Linked DNA regions of Desulfatitalea tepidiphila. The protein of the gene in region 1 binds, or shares a complex with, the protein of each later gene. Links are inferred from orthologs where the notes say so. Each region holds a gene or a part of one and is shown on either strand. Other genes may lie near its edges.

Evidence for each region. The genes of interacting proteins can lie anywhere in the genome.
Region 2: the proteins of smc (region 1) and DFT_RS08735 are in contact, whole or in part, in a crystal structure (PDB 3ZGX), measured with the Bacillus subtilis proteins. The link is inferred for Desulfatitalea tepidiphila from one-to-one orthologs.

The regions. Positions count from the first base shown.
Region 1 is NZ_BCAG01000003.1:1,952,504-1,957,847, reverse strand. What follows is about bases 421-4,599. They hold smc (chromosome segregation protein SMC), read right to left. Parts: upstream 4,224-4,599; coding sequence 621-4,223; downstream 421-620. Other genes in these bases: ftsY (signal recognition particle-docking protein FtsY), read right to left, coding at 421-577. In the rest of the region: more of ftsY, read right to left, coding at 1-420; DFT_RS13370 (6-phosphofructokinase), read left to right, coding at 4,621-5,344. UniProt on the Bacillus subtilis protein: Required for chromosome condensation and partitioning.
Region 2 is NZ_BCAG01000003.1:936,562-940,724, forward strand. Bases 546-3,543 are described here. They hold DFT_RS08735 (segregation and condensation protein A), read right to left. Parts: upstream 2,401-3,543; coding sequence 1,690-2,400; downstream 546-1,689. Other genes in these bases: DFT_RS08720 (hybrid sensor histidine kinase/response regulator), read left to right, coding at 546-780; scpB (SMC-Scp complex subunit ScpB), read right to left, coding at 1,055-1,681; DFT_RS08740 (CBS domain-containing protein), read right to left, coding at 2,530-3,543. Outside these bases: more of DFT_RS08720, read left to right, coding at 1-545; more of DFT_RS08740, read right to left, coding at 3,544-4,163. UniProt on the Bacillus subtilis protein: Participates in chromosomal partition during cell division. May act via the formation of a condensin-like complex containing Smc and ScpB that pull DNA away from mid-cell into both cell halves.

The DNA of each region.
Region 1 (5,344 bases):
TGCCGATGGTGGTGGTTTTGCCCACGCCATTGACACCCACCACCATGATGACATGGGGTTTGGCGTGGTGTTCGCGGGAAGCCTGGGGCACGGCGCTTTCCATCAGGGAAAGGATCGATTGCTTGATCGTCTCTTTCAATTGGCCGGGCGTTGCGATTTTGTGGGCTTTGCGCGAAATGTCGTTCATCAGCGCCATGGTGGTCTGGACGCCGATGTCCGATGTAATCAGGAGTTCTTCGATCTCCTCGAGCATCTCCTCGTCGATCTGCCTTTTCCCAGCGAAAATATCCTGTATGTCGGTCGTCAGAATTTCTCTGGTTTTGGTCAGGCCCCTTTTCAGGCGTAAAAAAAAGCCTGATTTTTCTTCTGTCGTTCGTTCTGACGACGGGGCCGATTTCTCCAGCTTCTTTCGACCATCGTCCATCGCCCGGGCGCTTGGATCGAGCGGCTCGCTTTCATCGGTGTCATCAGGGGGTCCAATTCCGGAATCATGGGCAGTGCCGTCTTTGTCGGCGGAAGTCGACTCCGCCTTGGCGGGTGCGTCGGGTTTGTTCTTCTTTTTAAACCAGAATGCCATGGGTTGACCTATAGAAGATTTGGGTGAAGCCTTGGGCGAAGCCTCAGGCCGCTTTGCCTTGCAAGTTGACGGATACGACCTTGGATATGCCTTTCTGTTCCATGGTGACCCCGAACAGCATCTCCGCGAATTCCATGCTCTTTTTATTGTGGGTGATCATGATGATTTGTGACTTCTGCCCGATCACCCGCATCAGGTTGTTGAAGCGAACGACATTGGCTTCGTCCAGAGGTGCATCGATTTCATCCAGCAGACAAAAAGAAGTCGGGCGGATCAAAAAGATGGCAAAAATGAAGGCAATGGCGGATAGCGCCTTTTCACCGCCGGAGAGCAGGCTCATCCGTGTCAGTTTTTTCCCCGGCGGGTGAACCATGTACTCCACACCGGTTTCCAGGGGCTTGTCCGGATCTGTCAGCTCCAGGCTGGCCGAACCACCCTCGAAAAGCCTCGGGAAAACCTCTTTGAGTTTGGCATTGACCTGCTCATAGGTCTCCATGAAACGTTCCTGGGTGATGCGGTTGATTTTGCGGATCACCCTATGCAGGTCCTCGATGGCCTTGACCAGATCGTCGCGCTGGGTGCTGAGAAAATCGAAACGCTGCGTCAGCTCTTCATACTCTTTGATCGCCCCCAGATTGACATCGCCGATGCCGGCCACCTGGCTGCGCAACCGCTCCACCTCCTGCTCCATTTCGGAGAGCGTCATGTGCACTTCCGCCAGTTGTGCCACTTGAACGCGAAGTTCCCCGATGCTCATATGATATCGTTCGTTCGCTTTGGCACCAATGTTGTCCCGCATGACCCTTTTTTCGGACAAATCGAGCTCCAGAAGCCGCATCTTCCCTAATATTTTTTCACGTTCCGATTGAATCACCGCCTGCTTTTCATCGCTTTCCTGGAGGGCTGCATCGATGCTGTGGTATTCGGTCTCGTTGGTCGCCATCACCTCTTCGAGTTGCCTCAACTCACCATACAGCCTTTTCAGTGTCGATTCATGAGATGCTTCCCTGGAGAGCGCCCCCTGGTATTTCTCCCTCTTTTGAGAGATATCGACGTTCAGCTGCTCGAGTCGGGTCTTGCTGTCCTGTTCGAACTCTCTCAGGCGCTGCAATGTGTGGGCGCCGTTTTCGTATTTTGCCTGCAAGGCGGTGAGCTCCAGCTTGAAGTCCACGACCTTTTGGTTGAAGGATTCGAGGCGACTGGCCACCGTGCTGATCTGGCGGGTGTTTTCAGCGGTCCGGTCGTTTATTTCTTTGACTTGCCCCTCGATTTTGGCAAGGGCTTGGTTGTATTTTCCGATCTCCTCGTCCAGATCGCTTTCTTCGCCAAGCAGCTGCTCCTGTTCCAGCAGAACGATTTCCTGGTGCCGCCTTGCATTTTTCAGATCTTCTCCGATGCGGTAGAGCTGTTTTTCCGCTGCCATGGCATCTTCGGCGGCAATGCTTTTATTTGCGATGGCCTGTTGGAGATCGGACTCAAGAGACCTGACCTTGGCTTCCATTTCACGCAGATCGTCCTGACAGACGGCAAGCTCCCGGTCGAGCTGCTCGGCGTGACGGGTCAACTCCTTCAACTCCTGCTTTTTGGACAAAATACCGGCCAACTGCTCCTGGCTTCCGCCGACGAGAATGCCTTGATGTGAGACGACATTGCCGTCCAGGGTGACGATACTCTGCACGCGTCCGTTGCGGTTGAACAGCGCCAGGGCCTCGGCCAGAGAGGGCGCGACAGCCACATGGCCCAGCAATGCTTCGGCGATGGGACGGTGTTCTTTGGAGACGGTGACGTGATGGAGCAGTCTCTGTTCGGTCGGGATCGTTGTCCCGCCATCGGACGACACGGACTTGATCCGCGACACGGGGATAAAGCCGCTGCGGCCGGCAGCGCTATGTTGCAGGTACTCGATCGCCGCCGTTCCCGCTTCCTGGTTTTCCACCAGAATATATTGCAGCGCTTCTCCCAATACGGCTTCCACCGCCGTTTCGTATCCAGGCGCCGGATCCAGAATGTCGGCCATCAGGCCGACGATGCCTTCGAGCTGTTGACCTGCAGCCGCTGCATGACCGCTTTCAGCATTTTCGGATCGTCGTGCCTGCATGACTGCTTTAACGCCGTCCCGGTACCACTCGAAATTGGCGGCCATTTTCTTGAGGGCGGCCAACTGCGTTCGGGTTTTATTTTTTTCCAGCTCAAGGGATTGGGTCTTTTTCACCTGGTTGCCCAATTGCGCCGCATGGGCAGAGAGCTGCTCTTTCAAATTGGTAATTTGGGCCTCATAGTCGGCGATCACCGCCTTGGTTTCGTCCAACTGGGCTCGGGCTTCGTCCTGCTCTCTTTCTGTCGCGCCGACTTTTTTAGCGGCCAGCGCCACCTCCTCGTCGATTCGCTTGAGGCGCCGCTTCAGGTTTTCCTTGTTGCTGGTGACGGTTTGATAGATGTTTTTATAGCGGGCTTCTTCGGCAACCAGATTCATGAGGCTGTTTTTGTGCTCTTCCGCGATCTGGTTCAGACGGCTCAATTCCGCTTGAAGATGTTGCGCACCAGTGCGCTCGGAGTCTATCTTGGACTTGATGTCGCTGATAGTGGCCTGCAAACGCTGGTTTTGCGTTTCGACCTGCCCGATTTCGGTCCCAATGGTGGTCGATCTGGCCATCAGATCCTGTCTGGCCTGCTCCATGGCCTCAATTTCACCGATCAGTCGATTGGCTTCGTTTTTGAGATGCTCTCTTTCTGCCTCGAGGCGATCGATATTGCGCTGACTTTCGAACCGATTGGCTTTCTGGGTGGAGATTTCCTGGTTTTTCTGCCATCGTTTGAGCTTGATGTCCTCGACGGCGGCATCGATTTTTTTCAACTGCGTAACATGTGCCAGGTCTTCATCCTTCAGTGCTTTGATAAAGGATTCGGCCTCGTTAATCTTTTGGTTGAAATCGTCGAAATAGTGAAGCAGCAATCGGGTATCGACGGCTTTAATCCGGTCCTGATACTGTTTGTAGCGTTCCGCCTTTTTGGCCTGACGACGCAACCCGGCCATTTGGCGATTGACCTCTGAGATAATATCGTTGAGCCGCAGCAGGTTTTGTTCTGTGGCCTTAACCTTTCTCAACGCCTCGTTTTTGCGGAATTTATACCGCGTCACCCCGGCTGCCTCTTCGATAAAAAGACGCCTTTCGTCCGGACCGGCGTCTATGATCGCGCCGATATTGCCTTGCTGGATGATGGCAAAGGTTCGTGTCCCCACGCCGCTGCCCATAAAGAGGTTATAGATGTCTTTCAATCGGCACGGCTGTTTGTTGATCAGGTAGGCGCTTTCTCCGGAGCGGAAAAGCCGTCGGGTCACGCTGATTTCGGCATAATCGCGGAATTCCTCAGGGGCGTTGCCGTTGTCGTTGGTCAGGGTCATCGTCACTTCCGCCATGTTCAATGGCGGTTTGCCGTTGGCACCTGAAAATATGATATCCTCCATGCTTTTGCCGCGCAGCTGTTTGACGCTTTGTTCGCCCATGACCCAGCGAAAGGCATCGATGACGTTGCTTTTGCCGCACCCGTTCGGCCCCACGATGGCGGTAATGCCGGGGGGAAAAGCAATACTGGCCTTGTCCTGAAACGATTTGAAACCGACAATATCCAGTTTTTTGATCTTCATGGAGTGGATCTCCGATAAGGGGCGAATTTATTCGGTCCGCCTGGCAGGCTGATGTAATGGGTGTCTCATATCAATTCAGCCCTTTCTTGTAAAGCGAAAAGCCCAACGGAGGGTGCTGAATGAGAATATGGCATACTATATCTGGTGGTTGTCGCCGCCATTCAATTGAAGTTGCATTTTACTGGCACTTGACCGCTTGGCGTGTGGCATCGGCCACCTGTTCCATCCACGCCGGGTTTAATGAATAGCGTTCAGTTAGAATTACTGAGTCATAAGCAAATAGCTTGACTTACCGACGCAACGGCCGGTATTAAATACAGATATTCGGTGTGCCGGCCATATCGGGCCATCTCCATCCAACCTTTCACCGCTTATTGCATGAGCCAGGGAGGTTATCGTGTCCAATACATCCTATGACGATATTCATCCGCTTTTCGACCGTCCAGAGATCCAGCGCGTCACATCGCCGGACAGCGCCTCGGTGAAGGCGCGCAGGGCTTTTCGCCCCGCCGTCTGCAAAGCCTTCGAGGGGGAGGCGACGCAGGTTTCGAAAACCGATGCGTATCGATTCGATATCGATCCGGAAGCAGGACGGCAACTGCCGGACATCATAAATAATAAGGTGCAAGTCGTCACAATGGCGGAGGCTGGCGCAGCCTCTGTCGACGATTCCTTTGAGAGGCCTCGAAAAATCGGTATCGTTTTTTCGGGAGGTCCCGCCCCTGGAGGTCATAATGTCATTGCCGGCCTTTATGACGCAGCCAAACGAGCCAATCGAGAGTCCCGGGTGTTCGGTTTTCTGGTCGGCCCCGACGGCATTATCGAGAATGAATATGTCGAATTGAACGACGCTCTTGTCGATGCGTATCGCAACCTGGGCGGTTTCACGATGATCAAAACCGGCCGCACCAAAATCGATACCACCAAGAAGATGGCCATGGCAAAAGAGAACATTCTGGCGCTGGGCTTGGATGCACTAGTGGTGGTCGGGGGGGATGACTCGAACACCAACGCCGCGTTTCTCGCCCAGGAGCTTTTCAAGGAACACGTTCAGGTCATCGGGGTTCCCAAAACCATCGATGGGGATATTCAGGTGCGCGATGCGGACAATCATGCTCTTT
Region 2 (4,163 bases), 1.0 Mb from region 1 along the record:
CAAATAGATCAGTTGCTGGCCAACCTGATGGTCAACGCAAGGGACGCCATCGATGGCACCGGAAAAGTGACCATCGAGACCAAACGCGTCGAAATCAACGAATCGTATCGAAAGAAACGGTTATGGTTCAAGCCGGGCATCTATGTGATGCTGTCCGTCAGCGATACGGGCTGCGGCATGGATAGGCAAACCCAGGAGCGGATTTTCGATCCTTTTTTCACGACCAAGGGTGTCGGGCGGGGTACGGGGCTGGGGCTGGCGACGGTGTACGGCATCGTCAGGCAAAACAAGGGGTTTATCCACGTGTCCAGCGAAATCGGCCGCGGAACCACATTCAAACTCTATTTTCCAGCCACCGAGGTGCCAGTGGAGAAAATCAATTCGGGGATTTCCCCGGAGTCGACACTAACAGGCTCGGAAACGGTGTTGATCGTGGAGGATGATCCGGGCATTCTGGAGGTCGCGGAAGCGATTCTGAGCCATTGCGGTTACACCGTCATGGCCGCTCGAGCCCCCGGGCAGGCCGTCGACATGGTGCAATCTTCTTCCGGAAAGATAGACCTGCTGCTCACCGATGTGGTCATGCCGGTGATGAATGGCCGTGAGCTGGCTCAGCGCATCGAGGAGATCAGACCCGGCATCAAATGCCTTTTCATGTCTGGCTACACGGCCGATGTCATTGCCGATCACGGTGTGCTGAACGAAGGGGTGAATTTTCTTTCCAAGCCGTTTACCGTACCCGAACTGGCCCGAAAGGTGCGCGAAGTCCTTGACGGGTGATCTGTGCCGGACGCACTTGTAAGCAGCCAGCCGTGAATAAAAAAAGCCGAACTCTTTTTGGTAACCTTTTGGCACCCAAATAGTACGGCTTTCAAATTGAAAAATCGGCGTAGCTGACCGATTGAATAGCTGGTAGGCGGTACTGGATTTGAACCAGTGACTTCCACCGTGTGAAGGTGGCACTCTCCCGCTGAGTTAACCGCCCGTTTTCCGGCGCAGACCGCAACATCGTCACGTGTTTTCCAGTCGGCGCAATAATGGCAGGTTATAAAGGTTACGGCTCTTCCAAGTCAAGACCTTTTTTGGTTTCGTCGAGTGACCCTTCCATATCCGCTTCCTGGTTATCTTCAGGCAGATCGACCGCTTGCGGAATATCCAAATTGGCCCCGAACTCGGCAAGCTCGGCAGGAGTGGGTAAATCATTCAAATCTTTAAGATCAAACATTTCGAGAAAAAGCTTGGTCGTGGCGTAGATGAGGGGACGCCCCGCAATCTCTTTTCTGCCCAGAACACGGATGAGTTTACGCTCCATCAGCTGGCGCAGCACGCCGCCGCTGTCCACTCCCCTGATGTATTCGATATCCGCACGAATGATCGGTTGTTTGTAAGCGACTATGGCCAGGGTTTCCAACGCGGCTTTACTCAAGCGCTGCGGTGACGGTTGCAGCATTTTTTTGATCCACTCGTGGTATTCGGGGCGGGAGCGCATTTGCCAGCCGCCGGCCACTTCGCTCAACCAAAAACCACCGCCACGTTGTCCATACTCTTGCGATAGCGCTTGCAAGGCATCTCGTATGTCTTTGGCCTCTGCCGTTTCGATTATGGTGCGCAATTTGTCGACGGTGAGCGGATCTTCCGCGACAAACAACAGGCTTTCGATAATGTATTTGAGTTGTTCCATACTTCGATCTATTGATAGAAGATTCGAATCGTGCCACTTTGAGTGTGTTGCGCGACCCTTACCAAACTCATCTTCATCAACTCCAAAAGGGCCAGGAAGGTAACGATGATATCCCTTTTCCGGGGATCTTGGGGAAACATCTCCAAAAAGGCAATAGAGCCTTTTTCTTCCAGAACGGTGATGATGGCGTTCATGCGATCCTTTACCGAGATCGTTTCTGCCGATAGATCGACCGTATGCTCCTTTGAGACCTTTTGGAGAATACGTTGGAATGCATCTATGAGCTCGAAGAGTCCGACTTGAATCAAATCCTGGTCATCTTTGAGAAAATCAACGGACTTGGTGCGTCGTGTGAAAATTTTGTCGCCGAGCATATTTCGGTTGGCCAGTTCTTCGGCTGCGGATTTGATTTGCAGATATTCCGCCAAAGGGCGGACGATCTCCATGCGTGGGTCCTCCTCCTCCTCTTCGGAACCGTGAGAAGGAAGCAGCATGCGTGATTTGATCTGTGCAAGGGTAGAGGCCATCACCAGAAAGTCACCGACATTATCGATATTCAAAAGCTGCATCCATTCCAGATGGGCCAAGTATTGTTCGGTGATCAGGGCAACCGGGATGTCGTAAATATCGACTTCATTCTTCTTGATCAAATGCACCAGAAGGTCCATCGGTCCTTCGAAGACATTTTCAAGTTTTACTTTATAATCGGATTCGACCATGGTTGTCCGTTTCCACCCACAGCGGGGGATCCATCTGGGCTTGAACACTTATCAAAATTTAATTTTGTACTGTTTCAAAGAGTTGGAATCAAGAAAATTGTTTATGAGTTGGTCGATATCGGTGCCACCTCAATGGACATTCGTGTGATCTGTGATGATCTGTTTGACAAATTCGATTTCATCGGTGCGGGTTTCAACCTGCTTATTGATTTTCGCATCCAATAGCTTGTCGAGTATCTTGCTGAATAGGGGGCCGGGGCGTAGTCCCATGTCGATGAGGTCTTTTCCTCCGACGGCGGGTGCGATGTTGCGCAGGTGGTTATAATATCGAGAAATCGCCTTCTTCACGGGTTTCATGTCAGTCACGGCCATCATGTAAAGAATCAACTCTGTTTTGAATCCCTTGAGGAGATGGTACAGGTCGCTATCGGTATCGGGTAGTCGCATTTCCATCTGGTTCAGACAATTTTGGGCAACAAATCGGTCTTTACAGACGAGTCGTTCATATTTCGGAGCCAGTTCGAATCTCTTGCAAATCTTTTGCGATTCATCCTGGTCAAATGAATGGATCAGCGCCATGAAAAAAACGGTCCATCGCAGATAGGTGCTGCCGGTGAATAGCAAATCGTGCCAGGCAATGGCACTCGCCACAGCATTGAGCATGTCGATAAGCTCTTTGTCGAGGACGATCGTGGGATGGATGACTTTAAGGAGGTCGAAATCCTGCATCCTGACCAGGGATGGTATGGGGTTTTCCTCTTCCAGGATCAAGCGAATTTCGGTAAACACGCGGCGGCCGCTCAAGCGCTCAAAAAAATCCATTTTTACGGCATTTTCAATCAGACTCGCCGTCAATTTTCCAATAGCGAAATCAAAACGCTGCTCAAATCGGATCGCTCTGAAAACCCGGGTTGGGTCCTCGACGAAACTCAGGTTGTGCAATACCCGGATCGCTTTGTTTTTTAGATCTTTCTGAGCCGAAAAAAAATCGATGAGTTGGCCGAATTTTTCGGGTGTGAGCTGTATCGCCAGGGTGTTAATCGTAAAATCGCGCCGAAACAGATCCAATTTGATCGAACTCATCTCAACATCAGGCAAAGCGGCCGGCGAGCGATAGTATTCCAGTCGGGCGGTAGCCACGTCGATTTTAAATCCATCTGGAAAGATGAGCACCGCCGTACCAAAAGCTTTGTGCGCATGAATACGCGTTTTGTTCTGATCGGCAAACGCCTTCGCAAAAGCGATTCCATCGCCTTCGACGACAATGTCGATGTCCTCGTTGGAACGATAAAGAAATAGGTCTCGGACGAAGCCGCCGACCACATAAGCCGAATAGTTTAACTGTTGGGCGACTCGTCCAATATCTTTCAGCAGTTGAATGACCCGACGGGACAGTCGCTCCCGCATGAAATTGGCGACGTTTCGAGAATGCCGCTGGGATGCCTGCTGGAATGTATCTTGATGCCGTTCTTTACCGCTGCGATGTTGCTGTACCAGCATATTGAGCAGATCGGTCCGGGTAATCACCCCGACAATCTTGTCTCCTTCCATGACAGGCAAAACACGTTGTTTGTTTCCGATGATCTTTTCCTGCACCTCTGACAATTCGGCCTGAGGGGAAACAGTGAGAAGTTCAGTGTTCATGTAATCCTGGACCGGCACTTGACCGAGGTGGTGAAAGATGGCCTTTTCGATGACCTGTCGCGTGATATAACCCACGAGTCGGCGCTTACCGTCTGACTCGGAAGTGACCAGCAGCGCAT